DNA from 3 places in the Lysinibacillus sp. 54212 genome. Region 3 is predicted to be linked to each of the others. Evidence: predicted binding sites of a transcription regulator. Region 3 holds the regulator's gene; each other region holds the start of a gene.
The links. The regulator LexA, encoded in region 3, represses DNA repair genes until DNA is damaged. The targets are predictions, from matches to a motif close to CGAACATATGTTCG.
Positions count from the first base shown of each region.

Region 1: the regulator LexA is predicted to act here: its motif matches at 5,574-5,587, upstream of recA (recombinase RecA).
Region 2: the regulator LexA is predicted to act here: its motif matches at 4,278-4,291, upstream of parE (DNA topoisomerase IV subunit B).

Region 1 is NZ_JBAFWZ010000008.1:49,370-57,099, reverse strand. Features, by position in the region: gene yfmH (EF-P 5-aminopentanol modification-associated protein YfmH) at 1-542, shown strand, start outside; gene ymfI (elongation factor P 5-aminopentanone reductase) at 539-1,267, shown strand; gene V4T18_RS07405 (DUF3243 domain-containing protein) at 1,311-1,568, shown strand; gene V4T18_RS07400 (DUF3388 domain-containing protein) at 1,850-2,638, shown strand; gene V4T18_RS07395 (helix-turn-helix domain-containing protein) at 2,708-3,604, shown strand; gene pgsA (CDP-diacylglycerol--glycerol-3-phosphate 3-phosphatidyltransferase) at 3,651-4,229, shown strand; gene V4T18_RS07385 (competence/damage-inducible protein A) at 4,243-5,499, shown strand; gene recA (recombinase RecA) at 5,672-6,736, shown strand; gene rny (ribonuclease Y) at 7,070-7,730, shown strand, end outside.
Region 2 is NZ_JBAFWZ010000001.1:259,261-266,990, reverse strand. Features, by position in the region: gene parC (DNA topoisomerase IV subunit A) at 1-2,283, opposite strand, end outside; gene parE (DNA topoisomerase IV subunit B) at 2,287-4,257, opposite strand; gene plsY (glycerol-3-phosphate 1-O-acyltransferase PlsY) at 4,548-5,150, shown strand; gene V4T18_RS01235 (HesB/YadR/YfhF family protein) at 5,225-5,521, shown strand; gene V4T18_RS01230 (methyl-accepting chemotaxis protein) at 5,712-7,682, shown strand.
Region 3 is NZ_JBAFWZ010000013.1:75,015-82,744, forward strand. Features, by position in the region: gene V4T18_RS11085 (YneF family protein) at 1-65, opposite strand, end outside; gene V4T18_RS11090 (hypothetical protein) at 275-598, shown strand; gene tkt (transketolase) at 616-2,610, opposite strand; gene V4T18_RS11100 (DUF896 domain-containing protein) at 2,748-2,981, opposite strand; gene V4T18_RS11105 (hypothetical protein) at 3,330-3,521, shown strand; gene V4T18_RS11110 (YneB family resolvase-like protein) at 3,606-4,265, opposite strand; gene yneA (cell division suppressor protein YneA) at 4,262-4,597, opposite strand; gene lexA (transcriptional repressor LexA) at 4,769-5,389, shown strand; gene thiC (phosphomethylpyrimidine synthase ThiC) at 5,823-7,598, opposite strand.

The DNA.
Region 1 (7,730 bases), on a different contig from region 3:
TGGATGTTCAAAAGCCAAAAGTATATGTTGGCTTAAAAGCAAAGGAAACATCACTATCAGGGATGGATATGCTAAAGCATGAGCTAGCGATACACATCGCGCTAGAATGCTTATTTGGTCGCGCTTCAAGCTTCTATACAGATGTATATGAAAAAGGCTTGATTGACGAATCTTATGCGTATGATTTTTCACTTGAAAAAGGCTTTGGCTTTGCATTAATTGGTTCCGATTCTAATGAACCTGATGCTTTAGTAGCGGCGATAAAGGATCATTTAGAGAATGCTGATGGAATGTTTATTGAGCAGGACGTGGAACGAATTAAACGTAAAAAAATTGGCTTCTTCTTACGCGCATTAAACTCAATTGAATACATCGCGAATCAGTTTACTCGTTATAAATTTAACGATATGAACCTGTTTGATGCTGTACCTGTTATTGAAAAGCTTACTGTAACGGATATTCAGGAGGCATTTACATCCCTGCAAGGAGTGGAACAACAAACAGTATTCAAAATCCTTCCAGTAAGTGAGAGAACTGAATGAAAAGATTTGCTTTAGTATGTGGTGCTTCAGGAGAAATAGGGCAGAATATATGTGAAAAGCTAGCCTCTGAAGGTTGGTCGCTCTATTTGCATTATTTTCGTAATAGTGAGGCTATCAATCATTTAGCTGAGCGCTTTACTAAGAAATATAAGGAGCAAGAATTTATTCCTGTATGCGCGGACTTTAGTGCAGCTGACGGTGGTGATCTGCTAGCTGCACAAATTTTTTCTTTGCAGGCAATTGTATTTGCAAATGGTCATGGGTATTATAGCTTACTAGAGGATACACCGATAAATGAAATGGAGAAGCTATGGCGTGTACATATGCAAAATCCGATGAGTTTATTAGCTGCCGTCTCGAAAAAATTAAGGTCAAATAACAAGAGCTATGTGCTATTTATTGGCTCTATTTGGGGAGCGGTAGGTGCAGCAGGGGAAACGGTGTATTCTGCTGTTAAAGGTGCTCAGCACAGCTTTGTAAAGGCGTATGCGCAAGAAGTGGCGTATAATGGTATTCGTGTAAATGCAATAGCGCCAGGCATTATTGATACAACGATGAATCATCATTTAACTTTACAAGAAAAAAATAGTATTGCCGAGGAAATTCCTCTCCAGGCACTGGGTCAGACGGAAGATATAGCGAATATGATTGCCTTTTATTTGAGTGGACAGGCAGATTATGTTACAGGACAAATCATTCATGTAAATGGTGGATGGTACATATAATTGCCTTCCTTGCACATACTAACGGTGTAAAGGAGGCGATAACATGGGTGTACTTGATAACTGGCAGCAATGGACATCATTTTTAGGGAAACAAGTTGAAGACGCGAAAGATATTGGCATGCCAAAAAAAGTAATTGAAAAGGCAGCCGTTCAAATTGGGGAATACTTAGCGAAAAATGTAGATCCTCAAAACGAACAAGAGCGTGTTCTTTCCGATTTATGGGCTGTAGCTTCTTCAGATGAAAAACAATCTATTGCTAGCTGTGTAATTAAGCTCGTACAAAATAAACATGTACAATAGTTAAAATTAAAAATTGAATAGCATTTTCAGAAAGGGAGCCAATTTGGTTTCCCTTTTCCGTTTAGCCTTTGCATAAAAAAATTAACTACTTTCGTCAGCTAATTATAATTTTTATTCTGATATAGTATGACTTTTGAAAGGTTGGTAAATTTTTTATGTATAAATTTTAAAAGAATGATCAAAAAACAGTTGTTTCGAACTTTTCAATACATATAAAATGGGCTATGATGGAACTTATAAGGAATTTTTACGTTTCTAATATAGAGGGGACGGATTCGTTCATGGGTGAATGGTATTTCGAATATGAAATTCAGGTCAATCGTCCTGGTTTGCTTGGAGACATTGCTTCGTTACTAGGGATGCTAAGAGTTAATATTGTAACGATTAACGGTGTCGATGAAGTGCGTAGAGGGATGTTATTAAAGGCTGAAAAAGATGAATCAATCGAACGTTTTATTTCTATTGTTTCGACTATGGAAAATATAAACGTGACAAAATTTCGAGAGCCAAAGCTACGAGATCGTTTAGCTGTCCGCCATGGTCATTATATTCCTAAAGATGCTGATGAAAAAAATACATTTCGCTTTGTCCGTAGTGAGCTAGGGATCCTAGTTGATTTTATGGCAGAGTTATTTAAAAAAGAGGGAAATAAACTAATAGGTATTCGAGGAATGCCGCGGGTTGGTAAAACAGAATCGATCGTAGCAGCAAGTGTTTGTGCGAATAAGCGTTGGATTTTTCTTTCTTCCACAATGATTAAGCAAACGGTTCGAAATTCATTAATAGGAGATGAGTTTAACGGCAATAATATATTTATATTAGATGGTGCTGTAACGAGAAACTCTAATGATGAACGACATCAGCAGTTAGTACGTGAAATGATGCGAATGGATACGGTGAAGGTTATTGAGCATCCAGATCTTTTTGTTCAGCATTCTGAGTATAAACTGGAGGATTTTGATTATATAATTGAGCTTCGTAATGATCCGGATGAAGAAATTACGTATGAAATTATTGAAAAAAATAATATGATGTCTAGTGGAAATGATTTCGGAGGCTTTAATTTTTAGTTTCCTTTAATAAACCGATTTACCATCGTATCCGACTATGGAAATGTATAGAATTTGATTAAAAAGTAGGTGTTATTGTTGACAGAACTTGGGGCTCGCCTTAAGGAAGCGAGATTATCTAAAGGATATAGCTTGGATGATTTACAAGAAATAACGAAAATTCAAAAGCGTTATTTAGTTGGAATCGAAGAAGGTAACTATTCGATAATGCCTGGGACGTTTTATGTTCGTGCTTTTATTAAACAATACGCTGAAGCAGTAGGTTTAAATCCAGACGAATTACTTGAACAATTTAAAACGGACGTTCCAGGAACACAGACAGAGGAAGTTGCGCAATCGTATGCTCAAAGCCCGAGTCGTAGAAAATTGTCTTCTAGATCATCTAGTAAAATGATGGAAGCCATGCCTAAAATAATTGTTGGGCTATTTATAGTTGTTATTATTGTTGTCATTTGGTCATTATATTTAGCAAAAGGGAATAAAACTCCAGATGCAGTGGATAATTCGACTCCTCCGTTTGAATATGATAAACCGAATATAGAAAAGCCAAAACCAAATGATAAGCAAGACGATGAAGGGCAAACAGCTGGGCAAGAGGATCAGGACGCTCAAAAAGATGATGAAGAAGAAAAGCCAGCCACACCTCAGCAAGTGATTTCTACAGGTGTTATAGACGGTGAATCGACAATTTATGAAGTGTCGGGTGTTGATAAATTAAACATTCGTGTAGAAGTGTCTGGAGATTCGTGGGTAGGCATTCGTAATGAACAAGGAGCAGAGCAAATCGATGATAAGGTGTACACGGCAGGCATGGTAGTAGAGCATGATTCTACAGAGGCTGGCTATGCACGTATTCGTTTAGGAAACACAACAGTAACTAAAGTATTTGTGAATGATATCGAATTACCGTTTGCTCAAGACCGCGTTTCACAAAATATTATTTTAAAATTAGTTCAAGAACAATAGTCATCGAGTATGATGACTATTTTCTTTCGATGAAAGGTGTTAACAAATGAACATTCCAAATAAGATTACAGTCTCTCGTATTTTATTAATCCCCGTATTTATGATTGTAATACTGTTTGACTTTGGTTGGGGAAATATGGAACTATTTGGTGCAGAAATGCCCGTTACTCATTTTGTAGGAGCGCTTATTTTTATTATTGCTTCTGTAACTGATTGGGTAGATGGCTATTATGCACGAAAATACAATTTAGTAACGAACATGGGGAAATTTTTAGACCCACTTGCAGATAAACTATTAGTATCGGCTGCCTTTATTTTATTAGTAGACCTAGGGCTAGCCCCAGCTTGGATTGTGATCCTTATTATTTCACGTGAGTTTGCTGTAACGGGTCTGCGCCTGATCCTAGCCGGTCAAGGTGAGGTTGTAGCAGCAAATCAGCTAGGGAAAATTAAAACATGGGCGCAAATTGTTGCCATTTCGGCTTTATTGCTACACAATACAATTTTCACTTTAGTAGGTATTCCATTTGACGATATTGCCCTTTATGTAGCCTTATTCTTTACGATTTGGTCTGGTTGGGATTACTTCTATTTAAATCGACGTGTTTTATTAGATTCAAAATAAGCGAGGTTTTCTTATGAATGCTGAAATTATTGCAGTTGGCTCAGAGCTTTTACTCGGTCAAATAACGAATACAAATGCAAAGTTTATTTCAAGTCAGCTATCCGAGTTAGGTATTAATGTGTTCTATCATACCGTTGTAGGCGATAATAGTAGTCGATTACAGGAGACAATTCGTATTGCCGAATCGCGCGCGGATTTAATTATTTTCTCTGGTGGCTTAGGTCCAACAAAGGACGATTTAACGAAGGAAACGATTGCAAAGCACTTAGGAACTACGCTTACATTTGATCCTGTAGCGCTTGAATCTATTGAGTCATATTTTGTGAGACAGGGCCGAGTTATGACCGAAAATAATCGTAAGCAGGCACTTGTGCTTGAAGGTTGCGATGTCCTAGCTAATCATCACGGAATGGCACCTGGCATGCTTTACGAAAATGATGGTCGCTTCTATTTGCTGCTTCCAGGACCACCAAAGGAGCTTCAGCCTATGTTTCAATTTGAAGCGAAACCGCTCCTAGCTGCACGTTTAACAGATGGTGCTACAATTGTTTCACATGTGCTGAGATTTTATGGTATTGGTGAGGCAGAGCTTGAAACACGTGTGCAAGATATTCTTGAAGCTCAATCAAATCCAACTGTTGCACCGCTTGCGGCAGATGGTGAAGTAACGTTACGCATAACAGCTAAAGCGAGTACTGAACAGGAAGCTTGGCTATTGATTGAAGCAAAAAAGTCGGAAATACTAGCGTTAGTAGGAGAATACCAATATGGTGTCGATGATGAATCATTAGCATCTAAAATGGTAGAAATGCTCCTAGACAACGGTTTAACAATTGCAGCGGCCGAGTCTTTAACGGCAGGACTATTCCAATCCGAGCTTGCGGAAATTCCGGGAGTGAGTCAAGCACTAGTAGGTGGTGTGGTAACCTATACAGAACAGGCAAAAATGGACCAGCTTGGTATTTCAGCCCAGCTGTTAAAAAATCATGGCGTCGTCAGCAGTGAATGTGCGGGTTGGATGGCGAAAAATGTTCGTGAAAAATTTGGAACGAGCATTGGAGTTGGCTTAACAGGTGCTGCCGGTCCTGATTCACATGGCAATGAGCCAGCTGGGACAATATGGATCGGTATTAGCCTAGGTCAGGAACCACCAGTTACATATCGCCTGCAACTGTCTGGATCTCGTAACACGAACCGATTGCGTGCTGTAAAATTTACATTTAGTTTCTTAATGAGAAAATTCGTTGAAAAAGGTTATAAGAAGCGTTAAACGAAAGAAAGCTATAGCTGAAAATAAAAATTTGGGCTTAAATAATGGTCCAAATTTTTATTTTAGGCAAAAATCGAAAATATGTTCGCTTTTTTCTTGAGTATTGTCTCATTACCAAGTATAATAGAAACATAACGAAAACAGAGTATCGAATTTAAAGGAGGAACTATTTGTGAGTGATCGTAAAGCAGCCTTAGATATGGCGTTAAAGCAAATTGAAAAGCAATTCGGTAAAGGGTCTATCATGAAATTAGGAGAGACGACTGACCGTATGGTAGAAACATCGTCAAGTGGTTCATTAGCGCTTGATGCAGCATTGGGGGTAGGTGGCTACCCACGCGGGCGTATTATCGAAATTTACGGCCCAGAATCTTCTGGTAAAACGACTGTAGCCTTACATGCCATTGCAGAAATTCAAGCTAATGGCGGACAAGCAGCTTTTATTGATGCTGAGCATGCGCTGGACCCAGTATACGCGCAAAAACTTGGCGTAAACATTGATGAGCTTTTATTGTCACAGCCTGATACAGGAGAGCAAGCTTTAGAAATCGCAGAAGCATTAGTACGAAGTGGTGCCATTGATATTTTAGTAATTGACTCTGTAGCCGCACTAGTCCCGAAGGCAGAGATTGAAGGGGAGATGGGTGATTCTCACGTAGGTTTACAGGCCCGTTTAATGTCACAAGCCCTTCGTAAGCTATCAGGATCGATTAATAAGTCTAAAACTTTAGCAATCTTTATTAACCAAATTCGTGAAAAAATTGGCGTTATGTTCGGTAACCCAGAAACGACACCAGGTGGTCGTGCTCTTAAATTCTACTCGTCAGTGCGCTTAGAAGTGCGTCGTGCAGAAACGATCAAACAAGGCACTGAAATGGTCGGTAATAAAACGAAAATTAAAATCGTGAAAAATAAAGTAGCACCGCCATTCCGTACAGCAGAAGTAGATATAATGTATGGTGAAGGTATTTCAAAAGAAGGCGAAATTGTTGATTTAGGTGCTGACTTAGATATTATTCAAAAGAGCGGATCTTGGTATGCATACGGAGATGAGCGTTTAGGGCAAGGACGTGAAAATGCAAAACAATTCTTAAAAGAAAATCCTTCTTTACGAGATGAAATTGCCAATAAAATTCGCGATTCATATGGTATTAGCTCAAGTAACTACACGATTGGTGGCCATGATGACGACGAAGAAATGGATGAAGAATTAGCATTACTTTTAGATGATAAATAAGTAATAATCAAAGAGTGATTACAGGCTGATTTAGAGTCTGTAATCGCTCTTTTATGTTAATACATAGCAAGTATTGAGAGAAATTGGATTCCTATGAAAAACCGTGCTGACTTTTTAAGTTATTTATTAATACTATAAAATTTTAGCCTAATCTTATAAAAGATTTGCTAAAACCTTATAGAACTAGGGGAATCCTTGACAGAGCTAGTATGGAAATATACAATTAACATGTATAATTTCTAAATTTTGAAATGAAATAGGCAGTATGTTGTTAAATCAATATATCGGCCGACTAGAACATCAGACATAAAAGCAAGTAGGAGGGGTTATATGATGGACATGATATTCCCTGCTTTGCTTGGATTCGCTGTCGGTGTCGCTGTTATCTATTTCTACATGAAACAAGTGAATGAATCAAAGGTGACTGGTGCCAAGTATCAAGCTCAGGCGATTGTTGAAGAAGCAAAACGCGAGGCAGATGCATTGAAAAAGGAAGCACTACTTGAAGCAAAAGATGAAACTCACAAATTTCGAACTGAAGCTGAAAATGACATTCGTGAACGTCGTGGAGAACTTCAGAAACAAGAGAACCGTTTATTGCAAAGAGAAGAGAATCTTGATCGCAAGGATGATGCTCTGAACAAAAGAGAATCTGGCTTAGAGCGCAAGGAAGAAGCTCTAGCCGAAAGACAACAGCATATTGAACAGATGGAAAGCAAAGTGGAAGAGCTTGTTCTGGCTCAAAAGTCAGAACTAGAACGGATTGCAGCCTTAACACGCGAAGAAGCGAAAGGAATCATTTTAAAGCAAGTTGAAAATGAACTTTCAACAGACATCGCTGTTATGACGAAGGAATCAGAGACACGTGCAAAAGAGGAATCTGATAAAAAGGCACGCGAAATTTTATCTCTAGCGCTACAACGTTTTGCAGCAGACCATGTTGCAGAAACAACAGTATCGGTTGTAACTTTACCGAATGATGAAATGAAGGGTA
Region 2 (7,730 bases), on a different contig from region 3:
TAGGACCGTGTCAGAAACAGTCACGACAACTATTGCATATACGCGATGAGGATTAGATTTTAATTCTTTTAAGGTTACTACACCGCGCTTTGCTCGATTGCCAAGGTCAATTTCTGATAAGCTCATACGTTTGACAGCGCCGCGCTGCGTAACGATAACGATATCCTGCTCTGCTCCAGGCTTTAACACATTAGCAGAGGCCAAATACTCGTCATTTTTTAATTGTACGCCTTTAACTCCACCTGTTTTAACGCCAGTAACAGGAAGTTCTTCCATTGGGAAACGAATACTATAGCTTGTATTAGTCGTTAGTAATAGTTCTTGCTCAGGTGTGACGAGTGAAGCAAGAATCATTACATCGTCACCCTTCAAATTCATTGTCTTAATTGGTTTCGAATAACGTGTAACAGCATAATCAGATAGTGCTGAACGTTTAATTTGTCCGTCTTTTGTCGCTGTAAAGACGTAAACATTATCTTGTTCAAATTTTTCTATACCGATAACCGATACAATTTCTTCTTCGGCATCGAGTGGTACAATACTTGATATATGCTGGCCGAGATCCTTCCAACGAATATCTGGTAACTCATGCACTGGTTGATAAATATAGTTCCCTTTAGTCGTAAATATTAACAAATGGTGCTGTGTATTTATGTTTTCCTCATATAGTAAGTAATCCGATTCCTTCATAGCGAAATCTTTACCGTTAGATGCACTATGTGAACGAAGGCTCGTTCGTTTCACGTAGCCATCCTTTGTAACGGTCACGACGACTTCCTCACTCGGAACAAGCACATCTAATGTTAGCTTGATTTCCTCAATTTCAGCTTGAATTTGCGAACGACGTGGCTCGCTAAAGCGTTTTTTGATATCCGATAGTTCTTGTTTTATCACTTTCACAAGCTTTTTCTCGTCATTTAATATTGCTGTTAGCTGTTCAATTAGCTTCGATAGTTCATCCTGCTCTGCTCGAAGCTCTGTAATATCAGTGTTTGTTAAACGGTATAGTTGTAAGCTAACGATTGCTTCTGATTGGACTTCTGTAAACTGAAACTTCGTAATTAAATTATTTTTTGCATCGCGTTTATCCTGAGAAGCACGAATTGTTGCGATGACTTCATCTAAAATGGATAAAGCCTTCATAAGTCCTTCAACAATATGTAAGCGGTCTTTTGCTTTCATTAAGTCGTATTCCGAACGCTTTGTGACGACTTCCTTTTGATGCGCAATATACGCATCTAAAAGCAGAGGTAGGGTCATCATTGTTGGGCGACGATTATGAATGGCAATCATGTTAAAGTTATACGTTACTTGCAGGTCTGTCGTTTTATATAAATAATTTAAGATACCATGTGCCTGAACATCTTTTTTCATTTCTATCACAATACGAAGCCCTGTTCGATCAGATTCATCTCGTACTTCTGCAATTCCCTCTAAGCGTCTATCAACACGTTGCTCATCAATTTTTTTAATAAGGTTCGCTTTATTTACGTCATAAGGAAGCTCGTGTACAACAATTTGCTCCTTACTCCCTTTAATCGCTTCAATTTCAGCTTTTGCTCGAACAATGATTTTCCCACGACCAGTTTCATAAGCTTTTTTAATCCCGTCTACCCCCTGAATTATTCCTCCAGTTGGGAAATCAGGGCCCTTTAATACTGTCATGAGCTCGTCCACTGATGCTTGTGGTTTGTCCAATCTCATTAATACGGCATCTAAAGATTCTGTTAAGTTATGTGGCGGAATATCTGTTGCATAGCCTGCAGAAATTCCGGTAGAGCCATTCACAAGTAAATTAGGGAATCGTGCAGGTAAAACAGTTGGCTCAACATCCTGATCGTCAAAATTTGGTACAAATTCTACGGTACGCTTTCCGATATCACGTAGCATTTCAGCAGCAATAGCCGATAATCTGGCTTCTGTATAACGCATCGCAGCAGCTGGATCGCCATCTACAGAACCGTTATTACCATGCATTTCGATTAGCATATGGCGCGCTTTCCAATCCTGACTCATACGAACCATCGCTTCATAAACGGATGAATCACCATGTGGATGATAGTTACCGATTACATTTCCGACTGTTTTGGCAGATTTACGAAATGGTTTATCATGTGTATTGTTATCTGAAAACATCGCGTATAATATACGTCTTTGTACTGGCTTTAAACCGTCTCGTGCATCAGGTAGTGCGCGGTCTTGAATAATATATTTTGAATAGCGACCAAATCGGTCACCCATAACTTCTTCTAATGGTAAATCTTGAAAACGTTCACTCGTCATTTGTTATTCCTCCTCTTGATGGATGAATTCATTTTCTAAAATATTGGCTTCATCCTCCATACCGAAGTTTACATTGGCTTCTATCCATTTACGACGAGGTTCTACTTTATCGCCCATTAATGTTGTTACTCGTCGTTCAGCACGAGCTCCATCTTCAATCGTGACACGGATTAGCGTTCGCGTCTCAGGATTCATCGTTGTATCCCATAGCTGATCCGCATTCATCTCACCAAGACCTTTATAGCGTTGAATCACATAGCCTTTGCCAATGTTTTTGATTGCTGCTTGTAATTCGTTTTCTGTCCAAGCATATTCGAGCACTTCTTTTTTACCGCTACCTTTAGATACTTTATACAGAGGCGGAAGAGCAATATAAACTTTTCCTGCCTCTACTAAAGGACGCATATAGCGATAGAAGAATGTAAGTAGGAGTACTTGAATATGTGCACCGTCAGTATCAGCATCGGTCATTATGACAACTTTATCGTAAGCGGAATCTTCAACAGAAAAATCAGCTCCAACACCTGCTCCAATTGCATGAATGATTGTAGCGATTTCTTCATTTTTCATAATATCCTGCAGCTTTGCTTTTTCTGTATTAATAACTTTTCCGCGCAGTGGTAGAATCGCCTGGAAGCTTCGATCACGCCCTTGCTTAGCTGAACCACCTGCAGAGTCACCCTCTACTAAATAAAGTTCATTTCTTGAAGCATTTTTAGATTGTGCGGGTGTTAGCTTACCTGATAGAAGAGTATTTGCCTTTTTATTCTTTTTCCCATTACGTGCATCTTCACGCGCTTTTCGAGCTGCCTCACGAACCTGCTGTGCACGAATTGCTTTACGAACAAGTGAAGCGGATAGCTCAGCATTTTCCTCGAGCACATATAGGAGCTTCTCAGATACAACTAAATCTACAGCAGAACGTGCTTCACTTGTTCCTAGCTTCCCTTTTGTTTGTCCTTCAAACTGAAGTAGGTACTCAGGGATACGAACTGAAACAATGGCAGATAAGCCTTCGCGAATATCTGCACCTTCTAAATTTTTATCCTTTTCCTTCAGGAGGCCAATTTTTCGTGCATAATCATTAAAGACGCGTGTCAAGGCTGTTTTTGCACCCGTTTCATGTGTCCCACCATCACGTGTACGAACATTATTAACGAACGATAGGATTGTCTCGGAATAGCCATCGTTAAATTGGAAAGCAAATTCCACTTCGATTTCTTGTTGAGTGCCTTCTACGTATTTTACTGGATGCAGTACGTCCTTTTCTTCGTTTAAGTACGATACAAATGCCTCAATGCCGTTTTCATAATGGAAAACATTATGTTGACCTTCGCCACGCTTATCAATTAATTCGATTTTTAATCCTTTTAGTAAAAACGCAGACTCTCGTAAACGTTCAGCTAACGTATCATAATTAAATTTAGTGACAGAGAAGATTGAAGCATCGGGAAGGAAATGAACAAGTGTTCCTGTTTCCTTTGTTTTGCCAATGATTTCAAGAGATGATACTGGCTTTCCGCCTTGTTCAAATCGTTGACGGTGAATTTGTCCATCGCGATGAATCGTTACCTCTAAATATGTTGACAGAGCATTCACTACGGAGGAACCTACACCGTGAAGTCCTCCACTTGTTTTATAGCCACCTTGTCCAAATTTTCCACCTGCATGTAAGACTGTAAAGATAATTTCGGGTGTAGGCTTCCCCATTTTATGCATACCTGTAGGCATACCACGTCCGAAATCACGTACACTTAAGCTTTGGTCTTCATGAATTGTTACGACAATATGTGAACCAAATCCGGCTAGTGCTTCATCAACTGCATTATCAACAATCTCATACACTAAGTGATGAAGGCCTCGACCATCAGTGGAACCAATATACATCCCAGGTCTTTTTCGAACTGCTTCTAATCCTTCTAATACTTGAATGGCATCGTCATTATATGCGATCCCAGGCTGTTGTTTTGCCAAATATATTCCCCTCCAAAAAACAAACAAACGTTCTGTTGCTATTCCATCGTACTGATCGTAGCATTCACTGTCAATATTGTCTAACAGTGGTTTTAGACATTTATTGTATCATTTAAATGTGTTGTTTAAAAGTTCACGCTCTATTGGTATTCACGAAAATGGATAGGAATTCCTTCTAAAAAAATAAAAAGTAGTACAAATTGTTCCCTTCCACATCAAAAAAGTGTAAAATGTTATCACAACCTATTAGTACCAACTAATAATTTTGATTTTTGAAAGGAGCACAACTTGTGACAAATACTTTGATACTTATTTGTGCTTATGTAATCGGGTCTATTCCATCTGGTTTATGGATTGGCAAATGGTTTTACAAGACAGATATTCGTCAACATGGTAGCGGAAATTTGGGTGCGACGAATACATTCCGAATTTTAGGGAAAAAAGCAGGTATTGTTGTAACAATTATTGATGTATTTAAAGGAACAGCAGCCGTATTACTTCCACTTATGCCGTTTTTCGCAGATTCGACAATTCATCCACTAATTTTAGGGATCGTTTCAGTAGTTGGTCATATGTTCCCGATTTTTGCAGGATTCCGTGGAGGAAAAGCAGTTGCAACAAGTGCAGGTGTGTTATTAGGATATTCGTGGCCACTTTTTGTTGTACTATTTTTTACATTCTTTCTCTCTTTAAAAGTTACGAAGATTGTAAGTTTAACATCGATGATTGCTGCATCAGTAGCCCTAATTTATAGTATAGTTTATGGATTCTTTAAAGAAGACTGGGCATTATTTATTTTAGTAGCATTCCTATTTACTTTTATTTTTTATCGCCACCGAGAAAATATTAAACGTATTAAAGCAGGCACTGAACCAAAAGTTAAGTGGATTTAAGCTCTCTATATTAGAGGGCTTTTTTTATATTTATTAGATTGTTATGGCATAATAATACATGAGGTGATAACAGGATGAATATAATCGTAACAAATGAGGCACTACATTGGTTTAAAGACGAAATGGAAGTTAAACAAGGAGACCATATTCGTTTTTATGCACGGTACGGTGGCTCCTCCCCTTTCCATGAAGGTTTTTCAATCGGGATGAATCGTGAAATGCCACATGAAATGGGTGTAGAAGCAGTGATCGAAGGCATCCATTTTTATATAGAAAAAGCGGATGAGTGGTTTTTCAATGAGCACGATTTATATGTAACAGTAAATAAGAGGTTAGATGAGTTAACTTATGAATATAAACGGGCAGTGTGAAAAGCAGACATACTTGTTTTGAGTGCATCATTTCTAAATAAACAACGACAAAAATATAGCGTGAACCAGAGAGATATTACTTTCTAGTCCACGCTTTTTTGTGCTTTTATACCCTTAACCCGCAAAACCTATAGACGAATCGAACTATTTTTATGTTATATTGGAATAGAATGTGTAGAAAGGAGAACATATGCAATTTAACACACTAAATAAAAAGCTATTAGCTGTATTTTTATCGTTAACGATTCTTGCGTTAATAACAACAGTTACGATATTATTTTTCACCTCAACAAAAAGTTTGAATGATATGAGTGAAAATCAGCAAATCGAAATCGAACATACAGTAGAAACTCATTTTGAAGCAACCGCAGACAAACTTTTAAGCCTTTCAAAGCTCTATGCTGAAGATGAAGGCGTACTAAGTGCATTCTCTTCTGGTGATCGTAATAAAATTGAAGAAGCTTTAATCCCTATTTTTCAGCGATTACAAACAGAGCATGGTGTGACGGTATTTGAAGTCGGAGATCCTAATGGAATTGTTATATTCCGTAGCCATAAACCGGATACATATGGTGACAGTAAAACGGATTTACCAGCAATTCAGTCTACTTTGAAAGGAAATACGAGTGCTGGCTTTGAGTTTGGTAGTAGTGGGCTATCGGTTCGTGCATTTGTTCCTCTAGTTCAGAATGGTCAAATTATTGGAACGCTACAAACGGGCTTAGATGATACTTTTTTAGGTGAACTACAAGCTTTACTACCGGATATTGGCATAGATTTATATAATGAAGAAAGAACTGTTGTCGTTTCTTCTGAAAAAACGAATATCGGTCAAATACTACAAAATGATACACTGCTGGCTTCAATTCAGAAAGGCGATAAGGTTCGCTTGGACAATGATTCAATAATTGAAACGTATATGCCGATGTATGATCCGACAAACACGAAAATTATCGGAATTATACAAGCTAGTCAAGACATATCGGTTATAGCCGTTACGAAAAGACAAACTCTTATAATCGCTACTACTGTTCTACTTGCTACGATAATTGTTGTAGTGATTATTTCTTTACTATTTAGTCGTTCTATTTCCAAACCAATTAAGGCTGTTTCACAACAAATGTCTATTTTAGCAACAGGTGATCTACGTAATCGATTGGAACTTAAGAAGCCTAAGGATGAAGTGGGTGACTTGATTGAAAATATGCAGCATTTCCAAAAGAACCTACATCAAACATTCACTGAAGTAGCGGAATCTGCAACAGAGGTTTCCTCATTCAGTGAAGAATTATCCTATGCATCACAGGAAGTTGCTTCAGGTGCTACACAAATAGCAAATACGATGGAAGAGCTGGCAACAGGAACAGAAAAACAAATACTAGCAACAACAGAGTTATCAACGATAATGAATGACTATGCGGCAAAACTTCAAGATACAAGTAAGAGTGCAACCGAATTACAGCAAGGAACAGCCGAAGTTGTTGCCCTATCACATGAGGGAAGATTGTTAATTACTCACTCTAATGACCAAATGCAATCTATCTATGAAATTGTACAAAACTCAATGGAGAAAATGAAAGATTTAGATGCTAAAGCTCAGGATATTTCATCCTTTGTATCGATTATTAAAGATGTTGCTGATCAAACGAATCTGTTAGCATTAAATGCATCGATTGAAGCTGCTCGTGCAGGTGAACATGGAAAAGGGTTCGCTGTTGTAGCAGAAGAAGTTCGAAAACTTGCTGAACAAGTTGCCAAATCCGTAGATGAAATAACAATGATTGTTAGCACGATTCAACGGGATTCTTCAAATGTTAATCTATCGCTTGAGGCGGGGTTCTTGAAGGTACAACAAGGATCTAGCCAATTACAGCAAACTACAGCAACCTTTAACTCTATTAATACAGCGATGCAGGGAGTTGCTACACATGTCGAAAATATGTTGCTCAATGTACATGGAATGGCAGATGAAGGTCAAGAAATCCATGCTTCTATTCAAGAAGTAACAGTCATTACCGAACAAGCATCAGCAGGGGTGCAAGAAACAGCTGCAACTGCTATCCAATCAAGTGAATTAATCAAAGAAGTGTCAAGAGGAACAGAACAGCTCGCCTCATTGGCCACAGAATTAGATATTTTAGTAAAACAATATAAACTTTAGCTAAACTCCCCTACTAGAATTCATTCTAGTGGGGATTTTTTGACTTTG
Region 3 (7,730 bases):
AAGCCTAACGCTGCTCCCCCGATTAAAGCTACAATGATAAGTAAAACTCCTAACCATATTGGCATCATTTGAATCCAACCTCCTCCGCATGCAATATCCCGAGAAAACTCTCCAAAATGCATTATACACTAATTTGAACAGCGTTTCTATAGTATTCCTCAATCGTAGATGGATAATTATTTTATACTATTTATAAAAATAAACGAACATTAGAAAACTATGCAACAATTATCTTTAAAAATACGTTAATATTTGGTAAAAGGGGAGGATAGAGATGAGTAAATACACATATACAAATTTCGAAATAGATGGTGTTTTCACTTTATTACAACCAGTTTATCGAAGTATTTTTATACTAAGTGTAATTTTTTTAGCAATGGTTATTGCAAAAAATATACCGACTTGGATTGCTATGTTCTTTGCAGCTTTTGCTAGCATTGTCGCTGGGCAACTCCTTTGGTTTTCAGGCATTATTGTGGATGAGCTAGGATTAGGTGGAAGCGCAACGTCGACAACACTTTTTTTAGCTATTGTTACAACGAATATCGTCTCCGTTTTTGTTTCTATGACAAAGAAAAAGGCGCCTCAAAAAAGTTGAGTACGCCTTTTTATATTTTATAGAGCTTTAACTTTCGCTACTACATTTTCTACTGTGAAACCGTATTTCTCCATTACTAATTCTCCAGGTGCAGATGCGCCGAACTTGTCGATTGCAAGTACATCCCCTTCGAAACCAGTATACTTATGCCAGCCGAATGAAGAGCCCATTTCGATCGCTAGACGTTTTGTCACAGCCTTAGGTAATACAGACTCTTTGTACTGGGCCGACTGCTTATCAAAGCGGTCTACAGAAGGCATAGATACAACCGAAGCATCGATTCCATCATTTAATAACGCCTTTTGTGCTTCAACTGCTAATGAAACCTCTGAACCAGTCGAGATTAAAATAGCATCTGGTGTTTCTTTAGTAGCTGGTGAAATCACATAAGCACCTTTTGCAACGCCTTCACTTACAGTAGCAATAGATGCATCAAGTACTGGTAAGTTTTGACGAGAAAGAACTAGTACCGTTGGAGTAGATTCAGACGTTAGCGCAAGCTTCCAAGCCTCAGCTGATTCGTTCGCATCAGCCGGACGAATCACAGAAAGGTTTGGCATTGCTCGTAATGAAGCTAAATGCTCGATTGGTTCATGTGTTGGACCATCTTCTCCTACAGCGATTGAATCATGTGTAAATACATATGTTACCGGTAAGCCCATAAGTGCTGATAAACGAATTGCAGGACGAACATAATCAGAGAATACGAAGAACGTACCGCCAAATACATTTACGCCACCATGAAGTGCCATACCATTTAATGCAGCACCCATTGCAAATTCACGGACACCAAACCAAATGTTACGACCCGCATAGTTTTCAGCTGAGAAGTCCCCAGCACCCTTCATTGTCGTTTTGTTTGATCCAGCAAGGTCAGCTGAACCGCCAAAGAATGAAGGAACTTTTTTCGCAAGAGCATTGATCACATCTCCAGAAGATGAACGAGTCGCTACTGATTTACCTGCTTCATAAACAGGAATTTCTGCATCAAAGTCAGCAGGGATTTCACCGTCCATTGCTTTCACAAATTGCTCAGCTAACTCAGGGAACGCTGCTTTATATGCTTCGAATTTCTCATTCCAAGCTGATTCTGCTTGGACACCTTGAATATCTGCTGCCTCTTTAAAAGTGTCATACACTTCAGCAGGAATTTGGAATGGCTCATGTGCCCAATCGTATGCTGCTTTTGTTAATGTAACTTCATCCGTACCTAATGGAGCACCGTGTGAATCTGCTTTACCTGATTTATTTGGTGAACCGAAGCCAATTACTGTTTTAATTTCAATTAAAGTTGGTTTGCCTTTAGAAGTTTTCGCTTGCTCAATTGCATTGTTGATGGCATCAGTATCATTACCATCTCCTACGTGTAAGTAGTTCCAGCCATATGACTCAAAACGCTTTTGCACGTTTTCAGAGAATGATTTAGCTAAATCACCATCTAATGAAATATCATTTGAATCGTAAAGAACGATCAGCTTTTCTAATTGTAGGTGACCTGCTAATGAGATTGCCTCTGCCGCGACACCTTCCATTAAATCGCCATCTCCGCAAAGTGCGAATGTATAGTGGTCAACAATATCGTGGCCTGGCTTATTATATGTAGCAGCTAAATGTGCCTCCGCCATTGCCATACCAACTGTCATTGCAATCCCTTGACCTAGTGGACCAGTTGTTGCTTCTACGCCAACTGTGTGACCGTACTCTGGGTGACCTGGTGTTTTTGAGTCCCACTGACGGAAGTTTTTAATCTCTTCCATTTCAAGACCATAGCCACCTAAATGAAGTAGGCTGTATAACAGCATAGAGCCATGTCCAGCAGATAAAACGAAACGATCACGGTTATACCATGTTGGATTTTGAGGGTTATGACGTAGTTGCTTTGTCCATAGTGTGTATGCCATTGGAGCTGCACCCATTGGTAAGCCTGGGTGTCCAGAATTTGCTTTTTCGATTGCATCAATTGATAATGTTCGGATTGCGTTAATTGCTAACTGATCCACATTGTGTGTCATTTTGTGACATCCTTTCTCGTGCTAATTATTGTTCTTATATAGTGTAGTCAAGAACCTTTAAGAAAACAATGCTTTTACGGCAAATAGGTTATACTTTTTTATTAAATATGACACATTAATGCCGAAGCAAAATAAGGTTAATTCAAAAAGTTATTTTTCTGTGCTTGTTTCACTTTTTCTGGTGTTACATCATTACCAGCAGCATCAACGATTTTGACATTTTCAATTGTTTGACGCATTGAACTTCTAAATGTATCTAAATATTCTTTACGCAAAATTGAACGTTCCTTTGCCTCAGCCTCTGTTAATGTGCCCTCCTTCGCTTTTTTCGATAACTCATTAATACGAGCGATTTTTTCATTTGATAACATAGCTTTCTCACCTTTCATATTTCCAATAATACAAAGGTATGAGAAAAAGGCACATGATGCAAGTGTTAACTCTTTCAGACTAAAGACTTTCTTTCCTTTAAACAGGTTTTGAAACTTCATCCATTCCATAGTTGGGTTATTCTGTAATGGAAATAAGAATTTTAAAGTATGTCAATTTACTCTACAGTGTTAAAAAAACGTGGAAAAGGTTATTTGCCACTATGTTCGATTTTATTCAACGGATAATTCCTTTCGATAAAGCTATCGCTAGCAAACACGCCTCTATACAAGAAATATTTTTTTTAATAAACACAGCCTAATCTATAATATAGGAAAAGGAGATTCGATATGATAGATACTACGATTACAGTATTAATGGTTGTGGAAGCTGTATTTTTGTTACTAACGTTATATTTTGTTTTAAGCTATATGAAGTATTTGAAAATTGAAGATGAGAGATTAGAAAAGCAGTCCAAATTTGCAGCAATTAGTTGTTTAGCGATTGCTTTTGCCATTCCAATACTCTCTACGATTTTTTAGTCTAGGAAACACTTAAGAAGTAAGTTGTAGTAGCCCACTAAATTTATGCGGGTCTATAATTTTATGAAGAGGCGGCTATACACATTATTTTACACTGCTTTCAGTATACTCTGTATATCTCCGGTGAACGGTTGCTTTACTTACTTGAAATCCTAAGCCTTGAAGCGTGCTTGCGATTTCGTTAAACGTAAGTCCCTTTTGACGAAGCTTAACAATTTCTTCTATAGGTACTTCTATTCGTTCACGCCCTTCTGCATTTCCTCGTTCTTTTAAATTCAACTCTGGTCTATAGCCATTTTCTACTGCCCTACGCATTCCTCTACGTATTTTTGCATTGTGTAACCTCCGCTGGTATTCCTCGACAATCGCCAATATTTCTAAAAGCATTGTATCCATTTCATTTAGTGAAAGTGGACCAGCATCATTTAATGAATACACGGTAGTTTCATTTTTTTGCAATAAATGCAGGACAGCCATTCGTGCATTGCCACGTCCTAATCGTGTTTCGTCTTGCACAAATAACGTCGTAATATTCTCAGCCTTCATAAAATCAAGCATTGCTAACAGACCATCACGATCCACATCATAGCCGCTTTGCTGATCCTCGAAAACTGCTGCAACTGAAAATTGTAGATTACTAGCATAACGAGTTAATTCCTCTCGTTGCCTAATTAATGATGTTTCTTGTGTAGATTTTTCAGTGCTTACTCGGCAATATAGTACTGCCTTGTTGTTGTTTGTCATTGTTGTTCACTCGCCACTTTTACAGAATAATGATCTTCTTTTATTAAATTTGCAATATAGATTGAATGTCTTTCAACTGGGATAAGGATTTCTTGTCCTTCTACAATCGCGCCAGTTTTCATCGCATTTTCTTTTTTTACAAACGTAATCCAATCATGCGTAGACATTTTACCACGATATTGATCGGCTAACGACCATAATGTATCGCCTTGCTCAATTGTAATATTTTTATAGTGCTCGATTTTTTCGTCTGTAATAAATAAGTATAGAATAAAGACAAGAGAAGCTGCGAAAAAAAGTGCTATATAGCTATTTTGTTTTAACCATTTCATTATAAAAAACCCCTTTACGAATGTTTGTTCGGTATGTATGTTTTCATATTAGAACAAACGTTTGTTTTTGTCAACTCTTTTTCGAACCTATGTTTGCATTGTTGTTCGCATAATGTTATACTGTTCGTAATTAGATAGAAGAAACTACATAAAAATAGAGAGGTGAGCACTATGACAAAGGTATCAAAACGACAAGAAGCAATACTAGCATTTATTAAAGATGAGGTGCGAGCAAAAGGTTATCCTCCATCAGTTCGAGAGATTGGAGAGGCTGTTGGTCTTGCTTCAAGTTCAACTGTACACGGTCATTTAGCGAGGCTTGAAAGTAAGGGCTTGATTCGTCGTGATCCTACAAAACCTCGTGCAATTGAAATTTTAGATCATGATGCTGATCCGGTTAATAAACAAGAAGTGATTCACGTTCCATTAATCGGGAAAGTAACGGCTGGATCTCCAATCACAGCAATTGAAAATATTGATGAATACTTCCCACTTCCTAATACATACGGTACGAGTGAGGATCAAATTTTCATGCTAGAGATTATGGGAGAATCGATGATTGAGGCAGGCATATTAGATGGTGACTTTGTCATTGTGAAGCAGCAATCAACAGCTCATAATGGCGATATCGTCGTTGCAATGACAGAAGATGATGAGGCAACGGTAAAACGATTCTTTAAAGAGAAAACTCACTTCCGTTTACAGCCTGAAAATTCTTCAATGGATCCTATTCTAGTGAATCAAGTATCGATTTTAGGTAAAGTTGTAGGCTTATATCGAACAGTACAATAAATATAAATGGAGAAGAATACGCAAGGTTTTCTTCTCCATTTTTCATTCCTGAATATTTAAGGGTATTGATTTCATAAATACGTGAGCATTACTGCAAATTCGTGCATACTTATGTTTTTCTGCATTTCATTCCCATTCAATAGATGGTTCTTGCTTATGTAGATCAACGGAAGAAAATAGTATATGAAGATGACAATTATAGTTATTTCAATTATGGAATTAAAATTAACGAATGAACAGCATCTCTTATATGAAGTCGCTTTAATTAATTGATGGACATACGGCTTCTCCAAAATCGAATCTGTAATCGATTTTTTTAGTTTGTAATTGTAGTAGCTTTATTTTACAAAAGAGATTTTATTGATCCCCATCATAAAAAGGCGGCCGAAAATCCAGATTTTCATCTAAATTTTCGGACAGCCCTTTTCGCTAACTATTGATATATTTTGCCGCCAGATTCTTTAAATTCTTTTGCCTTTTCCTTTAAACCTTCTTCAACCGCTTTCGTTTCTTTTTCTTTGACACTATTGCGAATATCATGTGAGATTCTCATGCTACAAAATTTCGGTCCGCACATCGAGCAAAAATGGGCTACCTTTGCTCCTTCTGCAGGCAATGTTTCATCATGATACTCTATTGCTCGTTCAGGATCTAATGATAAATTGAACTGATCTCGCCAACGGAATTCAAAACGCGCTTTCGATAAGGCATCATCTCGTTTTTGCGCTCCCGGATGCCCCTTCGCTAAATCGGCTGCATGTGCGGCAATTTTATACGTAATGACCCCTTCACGTACATCGTCTCTATTTGGTAAGCCTAAATGTTCCTTCGGTGTCACATAACAAAGCATGGCCGTGCCAAACCAACCAATCATCGCAGCACCAATCGCAGATGTAATATGATCATAGCCAGGGGCAATATCCGTTGTAAGCGGCCCTAATGTGTAAAACGGTGCCTCTTCGCAAATTTCTAATTGCTTATCCATATTTTCTTTAATAAGATGCATTGGTACATGGCCTGGTCCTTCCACCATCACTTGCACATCATGCTTCCAAGCAATTTTCGTTAATTCCCCAAGCGTTTCGAGCTCTGCAAATTGTGCTGCATCATTGGCATCATGAATAGAGCCTGGGCGTAAGCCATCGCCAAGCGAAAAGGCCACATCGTACGCTTTCATAATTTCACAAATTTCTTCAAAATACGTATACAGAAAGTTTTCTTGGTGGTGCGCTAAACACCACTGTGCCATAATCGATCCGCCACGCGATACGATGCCTGTTAAACGCTCCACTGTTAATGGAATGTAACGTAGCAGGACACCAGCATGAATCGTAAAATAATCTACTCCTTGTTCTGCTTGTTCAATTAATGTATCGCGGTAAATTTCCCATGTCAGATTTTCTACGATTCCATTTACTTTTTCAAGTGCTTGGTAAATTGGCACAGTCCCAACTGGCACAGCCGCATTACGGATAATCCATTCACGTGTTGTATGAATGTTTTTTCCTGTAGACAGATCCATAATCGTATCAGCGCCCCAACGTGTAGCCCAAATCATTTTTTCTACTTCTTCTTCAATCGAAGAGGAAACCGCAGAATTCCCAATATTGGCATTCACTTTCACGTGAAAATTGCGTCCAATAATCATCGGTTCTAGCTCTGGATGGTTAATATTGCATGGAATAATCGCACGACCTCTCGCTACCTCACTCCGCACAAATTCAGGCTCCATATTTTCTCTAATTGCAATAAACTCCATCTCCGGTGTAATCATGCCTTTTTTTGCATAATGAAGTTGAGTCACATTTTTTCCTTCTTTCGCACGCAATGGTTGGCGCTTTAAGTTCGGGAAAATGTTGTGTTGAGCACGAGGATCATCCTCATTACTATAGCCATTATCTTCCGCCTTCACTTGTCGCCCTTCATACTTTTCTACATCTGCTCGTTCCTCAATCCATTTACTGCGAAGAGCCTCTAGCCCTTTTGTTATATCGATGGAAGCGTTCGGGTCGGTATAAGGTCCACTTGTATCATAAACTTGCACTGGTAGGTTTTCCTCTTCCCCTACTGTACTCGTCGTTGGACCTAGCACAATTTCTCGCATAGGTACTCTAATATCCTGTCTTGAACCAACCACATATACTTTTTTACTCCCTGGAAAGTTGGACATGATCGAAATGTTTTCTTTGTTTAATGAAGTTGATGACATAAAAAAACTCCTCCTTTATATTTGGTAAAGGACGAGATCTAGATCAATCCATTAGTAGTGGGGCAAACTAGAAAGGCACAGCGCAACTAGAATAGGTCAAGCGGATACCGCGTTTTTCAGATACCTATTCTA